DNA from 3 places in the Streptomyces sp. NPDC093795 genome. Region 3 is predicted to be linked to each of the others. Evidence: riboswitches for the same ligand, from Rfam matches in the RefSeq annotation. Region 3 holds a riboswitch; each other region holds the start of a gene.
The links. Region 3 has a riboswitch for thiamine pyrophosphate ahead of ACIRB7_RS26665 (thiamine ABC transporter substrate binding subunit). Riboswitches for the same ligand answer to the same signal wherever they lie in the genome.
Positions count from the first base shown of each region.

Region 1: another riboswitch for thiamine pyrophosphate. It lies ahead of thiO (glycine oxidase ThiO); the one in region 3 lies ahead of ACIRB7_RS26665 (thiamine ABC transporter substrate binding subunit).
Region 2: another riboswitch for thiamine pyrophosphate. It lies ahead of thiC (phosphomethylpyrimidine synthase ThiC); the one in region 3 lies ahead of ACIRB7_RS26665 (thiamine ABC transporter substrate binding subunit).

Region 1 is NZ_JBIWIO010000011.1:130,782-138,299, reverse strand. It holds gene ACIRB7_RS27325 (hypothetical protein) at 1-486, opposite strand, end outside; gene metF (methylenetetrahydrofolate reductase [NAD(P)H]) at 541-1,458, opposite strand; gene thiE (thiamine phosphate synthase) at 1,558-2,211, opposite strand; gene ACIRB7_RS27310 (Rv2175c family DNA-binding protein) at 2,391-2,756, opposite strand; gene ACIRB7_RS27305 (NAD(P)/FAD-dependent oxidoreductase) at 2,800-4,014, opposite strand; TPP riboswitch at 4,108-4,221, shown strand; gene thiO (glycine oxidase ThiO) at 4,219-5,418, shown strand; gene thiS (sulfur carrier protein ThiS) at 5,415-5,615, shown strand; gene ACIRB7_RS27290 (thiazole synthase) at 5,621-6,415, shown strand; gene pknB (Stk1 family PASTA domain-containing Ser/Thr kinase) at 6,556-7,518, shown strand, end outside.
Region 2 is NZ_JBIWIO010000012.1:251,758-259,275, forward strand. It holds gene ACIRB7_RS29150 (metallophosphoesterase) at 1-1,217, shown strand, start outside; gene ACIRB7_RS29155 (hypothetical protein) at 1,378-2,013, shown strand; gene thiC (phosphomethylpyrimidine synthase ThiC) at 2,101-3,888, opposite strand; TPP riboswitch at 3,882-4,016, opposite strand; gene ACIRB7_RS29165 (YibE/F family protein) at 4,088-5,446, shown strand; gene ACIRB7_RS29170 (SsgA family sporulation/cell division regulator) at 5,497-5,940, opposite strand; gene ACIRB7_RS29175 (helix-turn-helix domain-containing protein) at 6,079-6,849, opposite strand; gene ACIRB7_RS29180 (DUF5326 family protein) at 7,087-7,305, opposite strand; gene ACIRB7_RS29185 (cupin domain-containing protein) at 7,451-7,518, opposite strand, start outside.
Region 3 is NZ_JBIWIO010000010.1:338,221-345,738, forward strand. It holds gene frr (ribosome recycling factor) at 1-290, shown strand, start outside; gene ACIRB7_RS26655 (phosphatidate cytidylyltransferase) at 290-1,393, shown strand; gene rlmN (23S rRNA (adenine(2503)-C(2))-methyltransferase RlmN) at 1,474-2,580, shown strand; TPP riboswitch at 2,610-2,720, shown strand; gene ACIRB7_RS26665 (thiamine ABC transporter substrate binding subunit) at 2,818-3,897, shown strand; gene ACIRB7_RS26670 (ABC transporter permease) at 3,959-5,572, shown strand; gene ACIRB7_RS26675 (ABC transporter ATP-binding protein) at 5,572-6,594, shown strand; gene ACIRB7_RS26680 (dihydrofolate reductase family protein) at 6,677-7,324, shown strand; gene ACIRB7_RS26685 (LOG family protein) at 7,344-7,518, opposite strand, start outside.

The DNA of each region.
Region 1 (7,518 bases), on a different contig from region 3:
GTGGCTGTGCGCCGTGTCCTGGCCCGTGCCGTAGACCCCGTACTGGCCGGTGTCGTCGGGCATGGGCAGGGGCTCGTAGACGGCGGTGGTCTCCGCGGCGGGCTGCTGCTCACCGGCGCCCTCCGGCACGGCGTACGAGGTGTCCTCGCCGCCGTAGGACAGCTCGGTGACCTCAAGGGTGGGCCCGGCCTGCGCGGGAGCGCCGGACCTGCGTCGACGGCTCGCGCCGGGACTGCCGCCGATCGCCCAGCCGGTGGAGAAGCCGCGGCGGAAGGAGAGCGTCACGTACGTCTGGCCGACGGCGAAGGCGACCGCCCCTGCGATGATCACCGCCACCAGGGACAGCAGGACGCCCGCGACCACACCGAGGAAGCCGCAGAAGGCGAGCACCCGCCAGCGCAGCCGTGCCTTGTACTGGAGGAGCACCTCCCCCAGCAGCCACAGTGCGACCACTCCGAACGCGATGTAGAGGACCGTCCACCCCATGCCCCGCCGCCCCTCTCCACGGTCACCGCCGCGGGTCGGGGCGGGTACGACCGGTCACGACTGCTGGTGCAGTCCGAGATTCTCGTAGATCTCGAGCGTCGCGGTGGAGCTGTTCAGCGTGATGAAGTGCAGTCCGGGGACACCCTCGGAGAGCAGCCGCGCGCAGAACTCCGTCGCGAACTCGATACCGATGGAGCGTACAGCGGTGGGATCGTCCTTGACGGCGAGGATGCGCTCTTTCACATCGTCGGGGAAGGCCGCGTTGCTCAGCTGGGGCAGTCGGCCGAGGGTCTTCACGTTCACGACGGGCATGACTTCGGGGATGATCGGGGTCTCGCAGCCCGCCTTCGCGACGCTGTCGCGGAGCCGCAGGTAGTTCTCCGGATCGAAGAACATCTGGGTGATCGCGTAGTCGGCGCCCGCACGGCACTTGTCCACGAAGTGCCGGATGTCGGTGTCCCAGTCGGTGGAGCGGGGGTGCATCTCCGGGAAGGCGGCGACGCCCACGCAGAAGTCACCCGACTCCTTGATCAGCCGGACCAGGTCGGCCGCGTACCGCACGCCCTCGGGGTGCTCGATCCACTCGCCCAGCGGGTCACCGGCCGGGTCGCCGCGCAGCGCGAGCATGTTGCGGATGCCGGCGTCGGCGTACTGGCCGAGGACGTTCCGCAGCTCGGCGACCGAGTGGTCGACGGCGGTGAGGTGGGCGACCGGGGTGAGCGTGGTGTCGGAGGCGATCTTCTGGGTGGCCTTCACGGTGCCGCCGCGGGTGGAGCCGCCGGCGCCGTAGGTCACGGAGACGAAGCTCGGTCCGACCGCCTCGACCCGGCGCATCGCGTTCCAGAGGCCCTGCTCGCCCTTCGCGGTCCGGGGCGCGTAGAACTCGAAGGAGTACGACGTGCCGCCGGAGGCGAGGATCTCGCGGACCGTGCGGGCGCGGTCCGAGCGGACAGAAGCGGTACCAAGGGCCATACCGGCAGGTTAGACGGGGTGCGCCGAGCGGTGTGAACGGTGTCCGGCTGTTGGACACCTTTTCGGACAGGCGGCCGGGCGGATCCTTGGACGAGCGCCCTACTCCCCCGCCCGCTCCCGGACCCGCTCGGCGAGGGCGGCCGTGGCGGCGGCCGGGTCGTCGGCCTCGGTGATGGCCCGGACGACGACGATCCGGCGCGCACCGGCGTCCAGGACCTCTTCGAGGTTGGTCGCGTCGATGCCGCCGATGGCGAACCAGGGCCGGTCCTGGGCGAGGCCCGCCGCGTACCGCACGAGGTCGAGGCCCGGCGCGTACCGTCCGGGCTTGGTCGGGGTGGGCCAGCACGGACCGGTGCAGAAGTAGTCCACGCCCGGTTCGACGGCGGCCGCGGCCGCCTCGCTCTCGGCATGGCAGGACCGGCCGATCAGGACCTCTTCGCCGAGGATCGCGCGGGCGGCGGGCACGGGCAGGTCGCCCTGGCCCAGGTGGAGCACGTCGGAGCCGATGGCGTGGGCGACGTCGGCCCGGTCGTTCACGGCGAGGAGCTTGCCGTGGCGGCGGGCGGCGTCGGCGAGGACGGCGAGGTGCTCCAGCTCCTCACCGGCCTCCATGCCCTTGTCGCGGAGCTGCACGATGTCCACGCCGGAGGGGAGCACGGCGTCGAGGAAGTCGGGCAGGTCGCCCTGGCGCTTCCGGGCGTCGGTGCAGAGATAGAGCCGGGCGTCGGCGAGCCGCTCACGAGGCGTGGGCATGGGTGGGTTCCCCCCGTCGGTGTCGCCGGTGGCGGGGGGGGGGGGGGGGGGGGGGGGGGGGGGGGGGGGGCCGCGCGGGGGGGGGGGGGGGGGGGGGGGGGGGGCGGGCCGGGGGCCCCCCCCCCCCCCCCCGCCACCCGCTGGTGGTGTCTTCGGTGCGTGCGCGCGTGCGGACGTCGTCAGAGGGCGAGCGCCTGGGCGCGGCGCTTCACCTCCGTGCCGCGGTTCTCGTTGAGCGCCTGCGCGGGCGTGCCCGGCAGGCTCTCGTCCGGAGTGAAGAGCCACTCCAGCATCTCCTCGTCGCTGAAGCCGTCGTCCCGCAGCACGGTCAGGAGCCCGACGAGGCCCTTGACGATCCTGTCGCCCTGGATGAAGGCGGCGGGGATCTGCAGGGCGTTGTTCTCTCCACGGCGCACGGCGATGAGCTGGCCTTCATTGATCAGCTGCCGCACGCGCGTCACCTCGACATCGAGCATCTCCGCGATGTCGGGCACGTAGAGCCAGGCGGGGACGAGCGCATCGATCTTCACGTCAATCTTGGTCACAGGACAAGCCTGCCATCCCGGACCGACAGCCGGTACTCGGGCCCTACAGGACCGCCGCCTTCAGGGGTACGGACGGGTCGGCGGCGCGCGCGGGATCGACGGGGGTGGCCGCCTCGACGAGCTTGCGGCCCTGGGCCAGGTCGCGGGGGCGGCCGACGGCGAGGAGGGCCACCGGCACCCCGGCGCGCAGCCAGAGCACCGACCAGGCCTCGTCGGCCGGGTCGCCGCGCCACAGCAGTTCGTCCGCGTCGGCGTGGTGGCCGGCGTACTGGACGAAGCGGCCGAACTGCTCGGACCAGAAGTACGGGACGGGGTCGTACGGCGTGTCCGCGGACCCGGTGATCGCCGCGGCGACCGTACGGGGGCCCTGGAGGGCGTTGTCCCAGTGGTGGACGAGGAGGCGCTCGCCGTAGCGGGCGGAGGGGAAGGAGGCGCAGTCGCCGACGGCGTACACGTCGGGCAGGGAGGTGCGCAGCCGCTCGTCGGCGGTGATGGCGCCGCTCGGGTCGAGGGCGATGCCGGAGCCGGTGAGCCAGCCGGTGGCGGGGCGGGCGCCGATGCCGACGACGACGGCGTCGGCGGGAAGCTCGCGGCCGTCGGCGAGGAGGACGCGGCCGGGTTCGACGGTGTCCACGCGCGCGTGGGTGAGGAGTGTGGCGCCGTTCGCCTCGTACCACTCGGCCATGGGGGTGGTGACCTCGGCGGGCAGGGCTCCTGCGAGGGGGCGGTCGGCGGCCTCGACGACGGTGACGGCGCAGCCCGCCTCGCGCGCGGCGGTGGCGAACTCGGCGCCGATCCATCCGGCACCGACGACCACGACGGTGTGGCGGCGCCCCAGGACGGGCCCGAGGCGTACGGCGTCGTCGAGGGTGCGCAGCAGGTGGACACCGGGGACGCCCTCGGCGCCGGGCAGGGTGACGGGCTGGGCGCCGGTGGCGACGACGAGGGTGTCGTAGCCGACGGGTCCGGCCTCGGTGTCGATCTCGTGGTCGGCGGCGCGCAGTCCGGTGACGTCGAGGCCGAGGCGGAGCTCGATGCCGAGGGCCTCGAAGTCGACGTCGAAGGCGGAGTCCTCGGCCTTGCCGAGGAGGACGGCCTTGGAGAGCGGGGGCCGGTCGTAGGGCTGATGGGGTTCGGCCCCGATGAGGGTCACGGGGCCGGTGAAGCCCTGTTCGCGCAGGGCGACGGCGGTCTGTACGCCCGCCATCCCCGCGCCGACGATCACGACACGCTGCTCGGCCTGCTTCTGCTCGCTCACCCGACCACCTTACGCAGCTGACGGGCCATCAGGAATATGGAGGTGAGGGAGGGGCCTGTGGCCCCCCGGAGGCGGAAGCTAGTCTGGCGGGCGTAAAGCACTCGCGGGAGCCCGGACGCACCGGGCTGAGAGGGAGGCTGGGACGGCCTCCGACCGTACGAACCTGATCCGGGTCATGCCGGCGAAGGGAGGGGCTGGACGCCCATGCGTTCTTCCGAAGTCTCACGCACCTCCGACACCTCCGACATCTGCGATGTCCTCGTGGTGGGGGGCGGGATCATCGGCCTGGTCACGGCCTGGCGGGCCGCGCGGCGCGGACTGCGCACCGCCGTCGTCGACCCGGACCCCGGTGGTGGCGCCGCGCGGGTCGCGGCCGGGATGCTCGCCGCCGTCACCGAACTCCACTACGGCGAGGAGACCCTGCTCGGGCTCAACCTCGCCTCCGCCGCACGGTATCCCGCGTTCGTCGCCGAGATCGAGGAGGCCACCGGCCACGACGTCGGCTACCGCGCCTGCGGCACCCTCGCGGTCGCCCTCGACGCCGACGACCGGGCGCACCTGCGCGAGCTGCACGCCCTGCAGACCCGCTGCGGGCTCGCCTCCGAGTGGCTCAGCGGCCGGGAGTGCCGCCGCCTCGAACCGATGCTCGCCCCCGGGGTGCGCGGCGGGCTGCGGGTGGACGGCGACCACCAGGTCGACCCGCGCCGGCTCGCCGCCGCGCTCCTCGTCGCCTGCGAACGGGCCGGGGTGGTCTTCCACCGCGCCCTCGCGCGGAGCCTGACGGTGGTACGGGACCGGGCGCGCGGTGTCGTACTCGCCGGGGGCCGGGAACTGACGGCCGACCAGGTCGTCCTGGCCGCAGGGAGCCTGAGCGGGCGGCTCGCGGGCGTGCCGGCCGAGGTGCTGCCGCCCGTGCGCCCCGTGAAGGGCCAGGTGCTGCGGCTGCGGGTGCCGGCCGCGTACGCCCCCTTCCTCTCCCGGACCGTCCGGGCCGTCGTGCGGGGCAGCCACGTCTACCTGGTGCCCCGGGAGAACGGCGAACTCGTCGTCGGCGCCACCAGCGAGGAGCTGGGCTGGGACACGACGGTCACGGCGGGCGGGGTGTACGAGCTGCTGCGCGACGCCCACGAGCTCGTCCCCGGGATCACCGAGCTGCCGCTCACCGAGACCCTGGCGGGGCTCCGGCCGGCGTCCCCCGACAACGCGCCGCTGCTCGGCCCCACCGCGCTGCCCGGCCTCCACCTGGCCACCGGGCACTACCGCAACGGGGTCCTGCTCACCCCCGTCACCGGCGACGTCATGGCCGAGGTCCTCACCACGGGCGTCCTCCCCGACGAGGCGCGTCCCTTCACCCCCCGCCGTTTCTCCCCCGCCCCTCCCGCACGTCAGGAGCAGCCCGTATGAACGTGTCCGTGAACGGAGAACCGCGCGAGCTCTCCGGCCCCGTCACCCTCGACGCCCTCGTCGCCACCCTGACCACGTCCCGCTCCGGGGTCGCCGCCGCCCTCAACGAGACGGTCGTGCCGCGCGGGGAGTGGGCGTCGACGCCGCTCGGCGAGGGCGACCGGGTCGAGGTCCTCACCGCGGTCCAGGGAGGCTGAACCCGATGTCAGACGACGTTTTCACCCTCGGCGGTACGGAGTTCTCGTCGCGCCTGATCATGGGCACCGGCGGGGCGCCCAGCCTCGACGTCCTGGAGCGCTCGCTGGTCGCCAGCGGTACGGAACTGACGACGGTCGCCATGCGGCGCCTCGACCCCACCGTCCAGGGCTCCGTCCTGTCCGTCCTGGAGCGGCTCGGCATCCGCGTCCTGCCCAACACGGCGGGCTGCTTCACGGCCGGCGAAGCGGTCCTGACGGCCAGGCTCGCGCGGGAGGCGCTGGGCACCGACTGGATCAAGCTGGAGGTCGTCGCCGACGAGCGGACGCTGCTGCCGGACGGGGAGGAGCTCCTCGCCGCGGCCGAGACCCTCGTGGACGACGGCTTCACCGTCCTCCCCTACACCAACGACGACCCGGTCCTCGCGCGGAAGCTGGAGGACGTGGGGTGCGCGGCGATCATGCCGCTCGGCTCCCCCATCGGCTCGGGTCTCGGCATCCGCAACCCGCACAACTTCCAGCTGATCACGGAGCGGGCGGGCGTGCCGGTGATCCTCGACGCGGGCGCGGGCACGGCGTCCGACGCGACCCTTGCGATGGAGCTGGGGTGCGCGGCGGTGATGCTGGCGTCGGCGGTGACGCGGGCGCAGGAGCCGGTGCTGATGGCGGGGGCGATGCGGCACGCGGTCGAGGCGGGGCGGCTGGCGTACCGGGCGGGCCGGATCCCCCGCCGGCACTTCGCGGAGGCATCGTCCCCGACGGAGGGCCGAGCCACGCTGGACCCGGAACGCCCGGCGTTCTGACCCCCGGCCGGGACGGACGCCCGGTCGGCGGGCGACGGCGCGCGGCCGGGCCCGGGGTCCGGGCGATGCTCGTCACAGGTGCGCTGCAACAGCGGGACGACCGCGCGGGGGCCCCGTCCACGGCTCGTAGACTCGACGCCGTGGACACGACCCTTCAGGACCCCCTCGTCGGGCGGCTGCTCGACGGCCGCTACCGCGTCGACGCGCGCATCGCCGTCGGCGGGATGGCCACGGTCTACCGGGCCGTCGACACCCGCCTCGACCGCGTCCTCGCGCTCAAGGTGATGCACCCCGCCCTCGCGACCGACGCCGCCTTCGTCGAGCGTTTCATCCGCGAGGCGAAGTCCGTCGCCCGCCTCGCGCACCCCAACGTCGTCGGCGTCTTCGACCAGGGCGCCGAGGGCGCGTACGTCTACCTGGCGATGGAGTACGTCGCCGGCTGCACCCTCCGTGACGTCCTGCGCGAGCGCGGCGCCCTCGCGCCCCGCGCCGCCCTGGACATCCTGGAGCCCGTGCTCGCCGCGCTCGGCGCCGCGCACCGGGCCGGGTTCGTGCACCGGGACATGAAGCCGGAGAACGTCCTGATAGGGGACGACGGCCGGGTCAAGGTCGCCGACTTCGGTCTCGTACGGACCGTCGGCTCGGCGACCGCCACCACCGGCTCGGTCCTCGGCACCGTCTCGTACCTCGCGCCGGAGCAGATCGAGCACGGCACCGCCGACACCCGCGCCGACGTGTACGCCTGCGGTGTCGTCCTGTACGAGATGCTGACCGGCGGCAGGCCCCACTCCGGCGACACCCCCGCCCAGGTGCTCTACCAGCACCTCAACACGGACGTGCCCGCCCCCTCGGCCACCGTCGCCGGTCTCGCCCTGGAGCTGGACGAGCTGGTCGCCGCGGCCACGGCCCGTAACCCCGACGTCCGCCCGCACGACGCCGTCGCCCTGCTCGCCCTCCTCCGCGAGGCCCGCGCCGCGCTCGGCGAGGAGCAGCTGGACGCCATACCCCCGCAGGCGCGGTCCGGGGCGCGGGACACCGCGGAGGACCGGACCAGCGTGATCGCCCGGCCCGTCCCCGCGGCCGGGGCGGAGGACCCCCAGCCG
Region 2 (7,518 bases), on a different contig from region 3:
CGACCTCCGCGGCGCCACGACCGGCGCACGCACCGGCCGGGAACCCACCCGCGCCCGCCGCACCGCCGGGCGCGCCCCTGCCCCCCGCCGCACCGCCGGCCGCACCCGCGCCCGCACCGCCGCAGGCCGCACCCGCGCAGCCCGCGCCCATGCCCGCCGAGCCGACCCTCCATCTGGGACGCCGTACCGCACCCGCGTACGCCGCCACGGCCGGTTCCTCCATCGTCTCCGTCGCCACCGGTCACCCGGGCAACGCCTTCCCGGACGACGCGATGCCCGAGGGCTACACGCCGACCGAGCGCGACCTCCCGGTCATCAACCGCGGCGACACCGTCCAGGTCCCGGTCGCCCCCGAGACCGCCCCCGCCACGGAGCCCGCGCCCGCGAACGGCGAGGGACCCGGCCCGCTCTTCGTCGTCGGTGACGTCCACGGCTACCTCGACGAGCTCGTCGCCGCCCTCCACGCCCAGGGCCTCATCGACGAGAACGGCAGCTGGGCCGCGGGCAACGCCCGCCTCTGGTTCCTCGGCGACTTCACCGACCGCGGCCCCGACGGCATCGGCGTCATCGACCTCGTCATGCGGCTCTCCGCCGAGGCCGCCGCCGCCGGCGGCTACTGCAAGGCCCTCATGGGCAACCACGAACTGCTGCTCATCGGCGCCAAGCGCTTCGGCGACACCCCGGTGAACTCCGGCGCGGGCACCGCCACCTTCCAGGCCGCCTGGCTGCTCAACGGCGGCCAGAAGCACGACATGGACCGGCTCCAGGACGTCCACCTCCAGTGGATGTCCCGGCTCGACGCCGTGGTGCGCGAGGACGACCACCTCCTCCTGCACTCCGACACCACCGCGTACCTCGAATACGGCGGGACCATCGAGGACGTCAACGACACGGTCCACGACATCCTCAACCGGAACGACGCCGACGAGGTCTGGGACGTCTTCCGCAAGTTCACCAAGCGGTTCGCCTTCCGCGACGAAGGCGGCCCCCAGGCCGTCCAGGAGCTGCTCTCCACCTACGGCGGCCACCGGATCGTCCACGGCCACAGCCCCATCCCGTACCTCCTCGGCCAGGTCGGCACGGAGGACGGCGAGGGCAATTCCGGCCCGGTCGTCGACGGACCGCACGTCTACGCGGACGGTCTGGCGATCGCCATGGACGGCGGAGTGACCATGGCCGGAAAGCTACTGGTCGTCCAACTCCCCCTGGACCGCTGAGGCATAACCCTGCGCATCCGGGGAAGGCGAATTCCGGAAACTCCCTGTCAGCGCGTGGCACCCCGGCCCTACCATCGGGTCCATCCGTAGCAGGCTCTCCTCCGTTTCCGCCCGACCCACCGTGTCCCACGGCTGATCCGGGCCTACGGAGCATCGGGGGATGCACATGAACGTGGCTCCGCACCTGCTGACCGAGGACCGCGCCGAGTACGAGCGGATCCTCGACCAGGCACTGAGCACCGCCCACGCACGCCCGGACCTCTCCGGAGCCGGGACCCGGCTCACGCTCGCGCAGCTGCGCGCCATGACGCTGAACGCGACGGCACTGGTCACCAGCGCGGCGGCGAGCGAGTACGACCACTTCGTGAAGGTCCGCGAGGCGAACCGCGCCGCGCTCGGGGCCCGGTCACCGGAACCGGCCGACCGTCCCGGTCCCGGCGCGGGCGTCGTCGCGATCTTCACCGTCCTGGTGCCCGTCCTCGCCGGGTCGGCCGCAGCCGTACTCCTGCTGGTCGGCGCGGTCCTGCGGGCCCTCGCCCCCACCCTGGTCTTCGGTGCGACGCTGCTGACGGCCGGCCTGGTCTTCGGCACCCTGGCCGCGGCCGGACTGCTCTGCGCGGCCGCCGGGCTCCTCGTGACGGCCCTGCGCAACACTCCGGCCGCGAGCGCCCCACCCGACGAGGAGCTGACCCGCGCCCGGGAGGCCTGGCACCGCGCCCTCCTCGAACGCGGCATCCTCCCCTTCCTCCGCGACGCCCTGGCCGCCACCGGCCCACCGGCACCGCCCCTCCCCTGACACGCCACCGGCCCGCGGCTCCCCCGGGGCCGCGGGCCGGACAAGCGCCGGAGAAGGTCAGTCCGCCACGGGTCGGTCCGCCACGGGTCAGTCCGCCAGCGGCAGGTAGACGCGGTTACCGCTCGCGGCGAACTCCTTGGACTTCTCCGCCATCCCGGCCTCGATCTCCTGCTGCGTACCGCCGTGCTCCCGGCGGATGTCCTGCGAGATCTTCATCGAGCAGAACTTCGGACCGCACATCGAGCAGAAGTGCGCGGTCTTCGCGGGCTCCGCCGGCAGCGTCTCGTCGTGGAACTCGCGTGCGGTGACCGGGTCGAGCGCCAGGTTGAACTGGTCCTCCCAGCGGAACTCGAACCGCGCGTCCGACAGCGCGTCGTCCCACTCCTGCGCGCCCGGGTGCCCCTTGGCGAGGTCCGCCGCGTGGGCCGCGATCTTGTACGTGATGACGCCCGTCTTCACGTCGTCCCTGTTCGGCAGGCCCAGGTGCTCCTTGGGCGTGACGTAGCAGAGCATCGCCGTGCCCCACCAGGCGATCATCGCCGCGCCGATGCCCGAGGTGATGTGGTCGTAGGCGGGCGCGACGTCCGTCGTCAGCGGGCCGAGCGTGTAGAACGGCGCCTCCTCGCAGATCTCCTGCTGGAGGTCGATGTTCTCCTTGATCTTGTGCATCGGGACGTGCCCGGGGCCCTCGATCATCGTCTGGACGTTGTGGCGCTTGGCGATCGTGTTCAGCTCGCCGAGCGTGCGCAGCTCCGCGAACTGCGCCTCGTCGTTGGCGTCGGCGATCGAGCCGGGGCGCAGTCCGTCGCCGAGCGAGTACGTGACGTCGTACGCCGCCAGGATCTCGCAGAGCTCCTCGAAGTTGGTGTAGAGGAAGTTCTCCTCGTGGTGCGCGAGACACCAGGCGGCCATGATCGAGCCGCCGCGCGAGACGATGCCGGTCTTGCGGCGCGCGGTGAGCGGCACGTACGGCAGGAGTACGCCGGCGTGCACGGTCATGTAGTCCACGCCCTGCTCGGCCTGCTCGATGACCGTGTCCTTGTAGATCTCCCAGGTCAGGTCCTCGGCCCTGCCGTCGACCTTCTCCAGGGCCTGGTAGAGCGGCACGGTGCCGATCGGCACGGGGGAGTTGCGCAGCACCCATTCGCGGGTGGTGTGGATGTTGCGGCCGGTGGACAGGTCCATGACCGTGTCGGCGCCCCACTTGGTCGCCCAGGTCATCTTCTCCACCTCCTCCTCGATGGAGGAGGTGACGGCGGAGTTGCCGATGTTGGCGTTGACCTTCACCAGGAACCGCTTGCCGATGATCATCGGCTCGATCTCCGGGTGGTTGACGTTCGCCGGGAGCACCGCGCGGCCTGCGGCGATCTCCTCCCGTACGACCTCGGGAGAGACGTTCTCCCGGATCGCCACGTACTCCATCTCCGGGGTGATCTCGCCCCGGCGGGCGTACGCGAGCTGCGTCACCGCCTCGCCGTCGCGGCCCCGGCGCGGCAGGCGCGGGCGGCCGGGGAAGACGGCGTCGAGGTTCTTGAGCCCGCCCCCGCGCGGCGAGGTGTGCTTGATGCCGTCGTCCTCGGGGCGGACCGGGCGGCCCGCGTACTCCTCGGTGTCGCCGCGCGCGATGATCCAGTTCTCGCGCAGCGGCGGAAGGCCCCGGCGTACGTCGGTGTCGACGGTGGGGTCGGTGTACGGGCCGGACGTGTCGTACAGCGTGACGTCCTTGCCGTTGGTGAGGTGCACCTGACGGACCGGCACCCGGAGGTCGGGGCGCGAGCCCTGGACATACCCCTTGTGCCAGCCCGGCGTGCGCTCGCCGTCGACAGAGGTGCCGTCCTGGTCGGAGGCAGGCGTGCGTGCGTCCTGAATGGTCATGAGACCGATCTCCCTACGCCGGCATTACCCGGTAACAGGTTCGGCGGTCGGCGCAGCCTCTTCCCGTACGTGCGTACGGTGATCAGCGCCCTCTCAGCCCGGTGCTCCGAGCTCCCGCGTGTGCAAAGGTGCCACCACGCTAGCGTCATCCCTGGCGTGCTGAACAGTGGGCCCCCGTCGTTCTTGCGATGATCGGTCGGTGACTTCCCCCGAGCAGACTCCCGAGCCGCACGGCCACGACCACGGTCCAGGCCCCTCCCACGGGCACGGCCAGGGGCACGGCCACAGCCACAGCCACGGCCCCGCCGCCCCGGTCTCCCGGCACCTGCGCAAGGTCATCGCCGCGGTCCTGATCCCCTTCGCCACCGCTGTCGTGGTGGGCCTGGTGTGGCTGTGGCCGGGCGGCGCCCCGGCGCACGAGCGCACCGGCGTCGGCTTCGACCGGCAGACCGAGCAGGGCAGCGTCGTCTCCGTCGAGCAGGTCGACTGCAAGGACGTGAACGCCGCGCAGGTCCCGCCGACCGGCGACACCTCCACCCCGGAGGGGCGCGAGGCCGTCGAATCCCAGCAGGGGCAGTGCGAGAAGGCGACCATCGAGGTGACAAGCGGCCCGGAGAAGGGACGTACGTTCACCGAGATCGTGCAGCCGGACGCGCCACGCCAACTGCACGAGGGGCAGGGGGTGGTGGTGGCGTACGCCCCCGACGCCCCACGCGACCTGCAGTACTCGGTGACCGATGTGAACCGTAAGGTCCCGTTGGCGATCCTCGCCGGGATCTTCGCCCTGGTCGTCGTCCTCGTCGGCCGGATGCGGGGCGTGATGGCACTCATCGCCCTCGTCGCGAGCTTCCTCGTGCTCACGTTCTTCATCCTGCCGGCGATCCTTCAGGGATCGAACCCGCTGGTCGTGGCGCTGGTCGGTTCGAGCGCCATCATGCTGATCGCGCTCTACATGTGCCACGGCCTCTCGGCCCGCACCTCGGTCGCTGTGCTCGGGACGCTGATCTCCCTGCTGCTGATCGGCCTGCTCGGCTCGCTCTTCATCGGCTGGGCCTCGCTCACCGGCAACACCGACGACAACACCGGCCTGATCCACGGCCTGTACCCGAACATCGACATGTCCGGCCTGCTCCTGGCCGGGATCATCATCGGTTCGCTCGGTGTGCTCGACGACGTGACCGTCACCCAGACCTCGGCGGTCTGGGAGCTGCACCAGGCAGATCCGGGCATGGGTCCACGCGCGCTGTACCGGGCCGCCATCCGCATCGGCCGCGACCACATCGCCTCGGTCGTGAACACCCTGGTGCTCGCCTACGCGGGCGCCGCCCTCCCGCTGCTGCTGCTCTTCTCGATCGCGCAGAGCAGCATGGGGACGGTGGCCAACAGCGAGCTGGTCGCCGAGGAGATCGTGCGGACGCTGGTGGGATCGATCGGGCTGGTCGCCTCGGTGCCGGTCACCACGGCGCTCGCGGCCCTGGTGGTCTCCGCCGACCGACCGGCTTCCGGGGGATCCCGGCCCGCGGCGGTACGGGGCGGACGGCGCCGCCGCGCCAAGTGAGGCGTACGAGCCGGGCCACCTGAGGCGTACGAGGGGGCGCGTGCGCCGGGTCAGGCGGCCGGGCCCGCACTCTCCTCGGCCAGGATCCGGCCCAGCGCGGCCTCCAGGTTGTCCTCGAAGTCGCCGAGGGTCCGTTCCTGACCGAGCGGAACCAGTTTGTCCGTACGGTCGAGGAAGGCGACCAGCGGTGGCGCGCTCGCGCGGAACAGCGCGCGGTCGCCGCCGACCTGGAGCCGGATGGAGACGTCCGAGAGTCCTTCGGGCTCGGTCGGTGCGATGTGCACATCGCCGTCCCCGCTCGGCCGGTTGATCCCGTCGAGCAGCAGTTCTCTGCCGAACGCCCAGGTCACGGGAGCGTCCCCGGGAAGGTGGAAGGTCATCCGCACCGCGTAGGGATCCCGGGACTCATATCGCAGTTCGACCGGGATCCTGAAGGAGAGCTCCTCGGAGACGAGGAAGCTCATCAGGACTTCGGCCTGAACGGACTCTCGCATCGTGTACCCCGCAGTAGATGAAGCAGTTGTGTGAACACAGCTGCTGAAAGCTGTGACCGAAACGGCCAGGAATGATCCCCCGTGGCCCTCTTGACGCAATCGTGCTGGAAGCGCTAGCAGATCACAAGGAGTGATTTTTCAGATACTGATAGAGAAAGCGAGTGAACTGAAGAGCCTTCCGATCTCGTTACGTAGCCGCTCGATTGCTGGCAGCAACCGTTCTTCCTGGTGAAGGGGGAGGGAAATGGCCATCGCGGCCGCCGCGGAGCCCGCGGTGATGGGGATCGCGGCACAGACCGTGCCGAGCGCATATTCCTGACGCTCTACCAGGGGTTCCATTCGCCCCAAACCGTCCAAACGCTCCAAAAGCACACGGTGGTTACGCACCGTGAAGGGAGTGATGGCTTCCACCGGATGGCGGTCGAGGTGGTCTTGACGAGACTTCGGATCGAGTTGGCTCAGCAGACACTGCCCGATCGCATGGGCGTGAGCGGTCTGCCGGAAGTCGGCCCATTCCTCCACGGCGGGGGCGGAGGGAGTGTCGGCGACGGCGACGAGCTCGATCTCCCCCTCGCGGTAGAGGGCGAAGTACACCGGCACACCGATCTCGTCCCGCCAACGGGCAAGGGAGTCTTCGATCTTGATGCGACGATTCTGCACAGCTTCGCCGCCGGCCAGTCGGACGGCGGCCTCACCCAGCACGAACACACCCTTCTCACGGCGCAGATAGCCCTCGTGCGTCAGGGTGCGGAGCAGGTGGTACGTGGTGGGCAGCGGGAGGCCCGTCTCACGGGCGAGCTGTTTGGCCGGTGCGCCGCCCTCGTGGGAGGACACGGCCTCCAGAAGTCTCAGCGCCCGCTGCACCGAGCCGATCAGGGTAGGCGCAGCTGTCTGCGTAGCCGTGGCCAAAGGTCACCCCCAGGCGTGTCGACGGATGCAGTGCACCCGCCCGCGGGGGCCGCCCCCGCGCGCCCGCCGGGCCTGGGAAACCGCTGGTCAGTACGGAGGTCTACGCCTGTAGTCCCCAACGCGGCGGAGAGATTCCACCATAGTGGCAGCCCTCGGGCCCCCGCCCCGATTCGACCGGCGCGTTCCCCCGGCCGGGCTAATACCCTCCGTCGCCTTCATACCGATGAGTAGCTTGTGCTACCAGTCCTCACGGGAGCGGCCGGAGGAGCTGAACTTCCGTACGACGTAGATCAGTCCGGCGACGAGGGCCACGAAGAGCAGCACCTTGAAGAGCAGTCCGACCACGACGGCCAGGACGCTGGTGATCAGCCCGCCGAAGACGAGCAGGGCGAGCGCCGGTATGGCGAGCCACTTCACCCACCAGGGCATCCCCGCGAGAATCTCCTGTACGGCCATCGTCCTACCTCGCTCTCGAATCCCGTCCGGCACACTCCGCGCCGAACACCCCCAAGGCTAGGGGCCGGGAGAGACGCATGGGGGCGCCGAGGCCCCCGCTCTCCCCTGATCCGACCCCTAGGGGGTGGCTGGCCAGGACAGGGATTCAGCTCTCCGGTGGGGAGAAGACCACCATCACCCGCAGATCCTCGCTGACGTGGTGGAACTTGTGCT
Region 3 (7,518 bases):
ACCCGAGCAACGACGGCAACATCATCCGGGTGGTCTTCCCCGAGCTGACCGAGGAGCGCCGCCGGGAGTACATCAAGGTCGCCAGGGGCAAGGCCGAGGACTCGAAGATCTCGATCCGCGCGGTGCGCCGCAAGGCCAAGGAGACCATCGACAAGTTCGTCAAGGACGGCGAGGTCGGCGAGGACGAGGGCCGCCGTGCCGAGAAGGAGCTCGACGAGACCACCGCGAAGTACGTCGCGCAGGTGGACGAGCTGCTCAAGCACAAGGAAGCCGAGCTGCTCGAGGTCTGATGAACGACTCTTCCTGGGGGGCCCCGGCCGGTTCCGGCCGTAGGGGACCCGACCAGGGGCCCGTCCCGGCGGGTCCCGCATACGATCGGCAGCAGGCGGCGCAGACTCGGCCCATGCCCATCGTGCCCGACGTTCCCGCCGGCGGATTCCAGGACCGTCACGGCCGGGGGGCCGCTCACGCGAGCGGTCCCCTGTTCCGTGACGAGACGCCGCACGAGCACCCGCAGGAGCCCATGCACAGCCCCACCCCGACTCCGCCGCCCGCGCCGCAGGCGCCACGGCAGAAGAAGACCGCGGGGCGGGACCTGGGCGCTGCCATAGGGGTCGGGGTCGGTCTCGGGGCCGTCATCATCGCCTCGCTGTTCATCTGGAAAGCGGCGTTCATCGGGGTGATAGCGGTCGCCGTGGTGGTCGGGCTCTGGGAGCTCACCTCCCGCCTCCAGGAGCGCAAGGCGATCAAGGCTCCGCTGGTCCCGCTCGCGGTCGGCGGCGCGGCGATGGTCGTCGCCGGTTACGTCCGGGGTGCCGAGGGCGCCTGGGTGGCGATGGCGCTGACGGCGCTCGCGGTGCTGGTGTGGCGGATGACGGAGCCGCCCGAGGGCTATCTGAAGGACGTCACGGCGGGCGTGTTCGCCGCGTTCTACGTGCCGTTCCTCGCGACCTTCGTGGCACTCCTGCTGACCGCCGACGACGGCCCGCAGCGGGTGCTGACCTTCCTGCTCCTCACCGTGGTCAGCGACACCGGGGCGTACGCCGTCGGCTGGCGCTTCGGCAAGCACAAGCTGGCCCCGCGGATCAGCCCCGGAAAGACCCGCGAGGGTCTGCTCGGCGCGGTGACGTTCGCGATGGCGGCGGGCGCGCTGTGCATGGAGTTCCTGATCGACGGCGGTGCCTGGTGGCAGGGCCTGATCATCGGTTTCGCGGTGGCGGCGAGCGCGACGCTCGGCGACCTCGGCGAGTCGATGATCAAGCGCGACCTGGGCATCAAGGACATGGGCACGCTGCTCCCGGGCCACGGCGGCATCATGGACCGCCTTGACTCGCTGCTGCCGACGGCACCGGTGGTGTGGCTGCTGCTCGCGCTGTTCGTGGGAACCGCCTGATCTGCGGTTCGTCCGATGAAGGGCTCGTTGTCCACAGGGCGGCGGGCCCTTCTTCGTATCTCTGCGACACTGGTATCACCATGCCCAAGCCCGGAGAACTCACTTTCGTCGCCCCCCGCGGAGCCAAGAAGCCGCCGCGGCACCTTGCCGACCTCACGCCTGCCGAGCGGAAGGAGGCCGTCGCCGCGATCGGCGAGAAGCCCTTCCGCGCCAAGCAGCTGTCCACCCACTACTTCGCGCGGTACGCGCACGATCCCGCCGAGTGGACGGACATTCCGGCCGGCTCGCGGGAGAAGCTGGCCGGGGAGCTGCTGCCCGATCTGATGTCCGTGGTGCGGCACATCTCGTGCGACGACGACACCACCCGTAAGACCCTGTGGCGGCTGCACGACGGCACGCTCGTCGAGTCGGTGCTCATGCGCTACCCGGACCGGGTGACCATGTGCATCTCCTCGCAGGCCGGCTGCGGGATGAACTGCCCGTTCTGCGCGACCGGGCAGGCGGGTCTCGACCGGAACCTGTCGACTGCCGAGATCGTGCACCAGATCGTGGACGGCATGCGGTCGCTGCGGGACGGGGAGGTGCCCGGGGGACCGGCGCGGCTCTCCAACATCGTGTTCATGGGCATGGGCGAGCCGCTCGCCAACTACAAGCGGGTCGTCGGTGCCATCCGGCGGCTCACCGACCCCGAGCCGGACGGTCTGGGGCTCTCCCAGCGCGGGATCACCGTGTCCACGGTCGGTCTCGTGCCGGCGATGCTGCGCTTCGCCGACGAGGGCTTCAAGTGCCGGCTCGCGGTCTCGCTGCACGCCCCGGACGACGAGCTGCGGGACACCCTGGTGCCGGTCAACACGCGCTGGAAGGTGCGTGAGGTCCTCGACGCGGCCTGGGAGTACGCGGAGAAGTCCGGGCGCCGGATCTCCATCGAGTACGCGCTCATCCGGGACATCAACGACCAGGCCTGGCGCGGTGACCTCCTCGGCCGCCTCCTCAAGAGCCGACGGGTGCACGTCAACCTGATCCCGCTGAACCCGACACCGGGTTCGAAGTGGACCGCGTCCCGTCCCGAGGACGAGAAGGCCTTCGTCGAGGCCATCGCGCGCCACGGCGTTCCGGTGACCGTGCGGGACACCCGGGGCCAGGAGATCGACGGTGCCTGTGGACAGCTGGCCGCCGCCGAACGCTGACCTTGTACCCTGAGCTCGAACACATCTCCATATTCCGACAGGGGAGCGCCACAGCGCTGAGAGTGCGGTCACCGTAGGACCGCAGACCCTCTGAACCTTGCCCAGGTCATTCTGGGTAGGAAGTTCGGTCGTTAACTCAAGCTGTTGCGCCCTGCCCGCGCCCGGTCCGCCGGTCGTGGGCAGGGCCGCGTCTCTTCCTGGTCACACCCAGGAGGAATCTCAGTGAGCACCAAGAAGATGGCCGCCGCCGCGCTCGCCGCGGCGCTGGGCGTCACCACCCTCGCCGCCTGCGGCACCGAGGACACCCGCGACGCCGCGGGCAAGTCCGGCACGCCCGCCCCGAAGACCGTGACCCTCGTCAGCCACGACTCCTTCAACGCCTCCAAGGAAGTCCTCGCGGAGTTCACGAAGCAGACCGGCTTCACCGTCAAGGTCCTCAAGAGCGGCGACGCCGGCGAGGCCGTCAACAAGGAGATCCTGACCAAGGGCTCCCCGCAGGGTGACGTCTTCTTCGGCGTCGACAACACCCTGCTCTCCCGCGCCCTCGACAACGGCATCTTCGTCCCGTACGAGGCGAAGGGCCTGGACCGCGTCCCGGCCGAGTACCGGCTCGACAAGGAGCACCGGGTCACGCCGATCGACTCCGGCGACATCTGCGTCAACTACGACAAGAAGTACTTCGCCGACAAGAAGCTGGCGCCGCCGCAGACCTTCGACGACCTGGCGAAGCCCGCGTACAAGAACCTCCTCGTCGTCGAGAACCCCGAGCGGTCCTCCCCGGGCCTCGGCTTCCTCCTCGGTACGGCCGCGAAGTACGGCGACGACGGCTGGCAGGACTACTGGACGAAGCTCAAGGCCAACGGTGTGAAGACCGTCGACAGCTGGGAGCTCGCCTACAACCAGGAGTTCTCCGGCTCGGCCGGCGGCAAGCAGGCCAAGGGCGACCGGCCGCTCGTCGTGTCGTACGCCTCCAGCCCGCCGGTCGAGGTGCTCTACGGCGAGCCGCAGCCGAAGGTGGCGCCCACCGGCGTCTCCACCGGCACCTGCTTCCGGCAGACCGAGTTCGCCGGCCTCCTGAACGGGGCGAAGAACCCGGAGGGCGGCAAGGCGCTGGTCGACTTCCTGATCTCGAAGAAGTTCCAGGAGGACATGCCGCTCCAGATGTTCGTCAACCCGGTGGCGAAGGACGCCGCCCTGCCGGAGCTCTTCACGAAGCACGGCGTGGTCGTCGACAAGCCGGAGACCATGGCGCCGGAGAAGATCGCCGAGAAGCGTGACCCGTGGATCCAGCAGTGGTCGTCGCTCGTCCTGAAGTGACACACCTGAAGTGACACGAGGGACACGCGACCTGCGGGGGAGCGCGGCGCGGCTGGGGCTCATGGCCCTGCCCGTCGCGTTCTTCGGGGTCTTCTTCGCCTGGCCCGTGGCGTCGATCGTCGAGCGCGGGCTGCGACCCGACGGGACCTGGCGGTTCGGGCGGATCGGCGAGACGCTGAGCCGGCCGGACATCCTCGACGTGCTCGGGTTCACGGCGTGGCAGGCGCTCGCCTCCACCGGTCTCACGCTGCTCGTCGCGCTGCCGGGGGCGTATGTCTTCGCGCGGTTCGACTTCCCCGGCAAGGGCGTGCTTCGGGCCGTGGTCACGGTGCCGTTCGTGCTGCCGACGGTCCTCGTCGGCACGGCGTTCCTGGCGCTCGTCGGCCGGGGCGGGCTCACGGACGAGCTGTGGGGGCTGCGGCTCGACACCAGTGTGTGGGCGATCCTCCTCGCCCATGTCTTCTTCAACTACGCGGTCGTCGTACGGACCGTCGGCGGGCTCTGGTCCCAGCTCGACCCGCGCCAGGAGGAGGCCGCCCGGGTCCTCGGCGCCTCGCGCTGGACGGCCTGGCGGACGGTGACACTGCCCGCCCTCGTGCCTGCGGTGTCGGCGGCCGCCCTGATGGTCTTCCTCTTCACCTTCACCTCCTTCGGCGTCGTGCAGATCCTCGGCGGGAACGCGTACTCCACCCTGGAGGCGGAGATCTACCGGCAGACCGCGCGGCTGCTCGACCTGCCGACGGCCGCCGTCCTGACCCTCGTCCAGTTCGTCGCGGTCGGCGTGATCCTGGCCGTGCACGCCTGGACGGTACGGAGACGGGAGACCGCGCTGCGGCTCGTACCGCCGGAGCGGACCGCGCGCCGACCGCGCGGCGTCGGACAGTGGGCGCTGCTGGGGGGCGTCCTCGTCTCGGTGGCGCTGCTCATCCTGCTGCCGCTCGGCGTGCTCGTGGAACGTTCCTTCGCGGGGCCCGGCGGCTACGGGCTCGGCTACTACCGGGCGCTCGGCTCGCTCGACGAGTCCGGCACCTTCCTCGTACCGCCCCTGGAGGCGATCGGGAACTCGCTGCGGTACGCGGTGGCCGCCACCGGCATCGCGGTCCTGATCGGCGGGCTCGCGGCGGCGGCGCTCACCAGGCGCGCCGGACGGCTCGTACGGGGCTTCGACGCGCTCCTCATGCTGCCGCTCGGGGTGTCCGCCGTGACCGTCGGCTTCGGGTTCCTCATCACCCTCGACGAACCGCCGTTCGACCTGCGGGCCAGCTGGATCCTCGTCCCCCTCGCGCAGGCCCTGGTCGGGGTCCCCTTCGTCGTACGGACGATGCTGCCGGTCCTCCGGGCGGTCGACGAACGGCTGCGGGAGGCGGCGGCCGTGCTCGGAGCCTCGCCGTGGCGGGCCTGGCGGGAGGTGGACCTGCCGCTGGTACGGCGGGCGCTGCTCATCGCCGCCGGGTTCGCCTTCGCGGTCTCGCTCGGCGAGTTCGGCGCGACGGTCTTCATCGCCCGGCCCGAGAGCCCGACGCTTCCGGTGGCGGTGGCGCGGCTCCTCGGGCGGCCCGGCGAACTCAACTACGGCCAGGCGATGGCCCTCTCGACGATCCTCATGGTGGTGTGCGCGGTGTCCCTGCTGCTGCTCGAACGGCTCCGGACCGACCGGACGACCGGGGAGTTCTGATGCTGAGACTCGACGGGGCGACCGTACGGTTCGGGGCGCGGGCCGCGCTCGACGCCGTGGACCTGGAGGTCGCCGACCACGAGATCGTGTGCGTGCTCGGACCCAGCGGCAGCGGCAAGTCCACGCTGCTGCGGGCCGTCGCAGGGCTCCAGGCGCTCGACGGTGGCCGGGTGCTGCTAGGCGGCGCCGACCAGCACGGCGTGCCGGTGCACCGGCGTGGAGTCGGCCTGATGTTCCAGGACCATCAGCTGTTCCCGCAGCGGGACGTCGGCGGCAACGTCGCCTTCGGACTGAAGATGCGGGGGGCGGGCCGCGCCGAACAGGCCGAACGGGTCGCGGAGCTGCTCGACCTCGTCGGGCTGCCGGGCGCCGAGCGGCGTTCCGTCGCCGCGCTCTCCGGCGGCGAGCAGCAGCGGGTGGCCCTGGCCCGCGCCCTGGCGCCCCGGCCCCGGCTGCTCATGCTCGACGAACCCCTCGGCCAGCTCGACCGGGGGCTGCGGGAACGGCTCGTCGTGGAGCTGCGGCAGCTGTTCGGGCGGCTCGGGACGACGGTCCTCGCGGTCACCCACGACCAGGGCGAGGCCTTCGCGCTCGCGGACCGGGTGGTGGTCATGCGGGACGGACGCATCGCCCAGTCGGGTGCGCCCGTCGAGGTCTGGTCGCGGCCGGCCTCGGAGTTCGTGGCCCGGTTCCTGGGCTTCGACAACGTGGTGGCGGCGCGGGTGAGCGGGGCGGTCGCGGACACGGTGTGGGGGAGGATCCCGGTGCCGGAGGGCGCGCCGCAGGGCGAGCGACGGCTCCTGGTCAGGCCGGGCGGGGTACGGCTCGCGACCGACGGCCTGAGCTGCCGGGTCGAGTCCCGGACGTTCCGGGGCAGCCATGTGGAGGTACGGCTCCGCCCGGCGGACGGCCCGCCGCTGGACGCCGAGCTTCCGCTGCGGGAGGCGCCGGAGGAGGGCGCCGAGGTGGGGGTGGTCTTCCGGGCGGACGACGTGGTGGTGCTCGGAGACGACACCCCGTAGCGGGTGCGATGAGTTTTCCCCGCGGGGGGAGTCTCCTTGTCGTACGCAAGTCGTCTTCGTCGACCGCATAGGAGTGACAGTCGTGGCCCAGCTGCTCAGAGTGCAGAACTTCATGGTCTCGTCCGACGGGTTCGGTGCCGGTGAGGGCCAGACCCTGGAGCGGCCGTTCGGGCACGCGGATCCGGGGGAGCTGTTCGCGTGGGCGGGGGCCACGGCGAGCTGGCCCAGGCGCACCGACCCCGGCGGCAGCCGAGGCCTCGACGACTACTTCACGCGGGACTTCGCCCGGAACATCGGCGCCGAGATCATGGGGCGCAACAAGTTCGGGCCGCAGCGTGGGCCGTGGGCGGACGAGGAGTGGCGCGGCTGGTGGGGTGACGAGCCGCCGTTCCACACGCCGGTGTTCGTCCTGACGCACCACCCGCGTCCCTCGTTCACGCTCTCGGACACGACGTTCCACTTCGTCGACGGTGACCCGGCGACGGTCCTCGCCACGGCGCGGGAGGCGGCGCGGGGCAAGGACGTGCGCCTCGGCGGCGGCGCCACCACGATCCGGGAGTTCCTCGACGCCGGTCTCGTCGACACCCTGCACGTCGCCGTGGCGCCGGTGAAGCTGGGAGCGGGGGCACGGCTCTGGGAGTCGCCCGACGAGCTGCTCGACCGGTACCACCGCGATGTCGTGCCGAGCCCGAGCGGCGACGTGACACACCACCTGTACTGGCGGAAGTGACGGAAGGCCCTGCCGCGGGCTACGCCCTCGCCAGCCGTTCCAGCGCGGCCGGTGCCTCCTCGATCGAGTCCACCAGGGCGATCCGGGGCGCCATCGGGCGGCCCGCGGCCAGGGCTTCCAGGAGGGGCCAGGCCGGGAGGCGCTCGGTCCAGTGGGTGCGGTCGACCAGGACCATCGGGGTCGGGGCGCCGGGG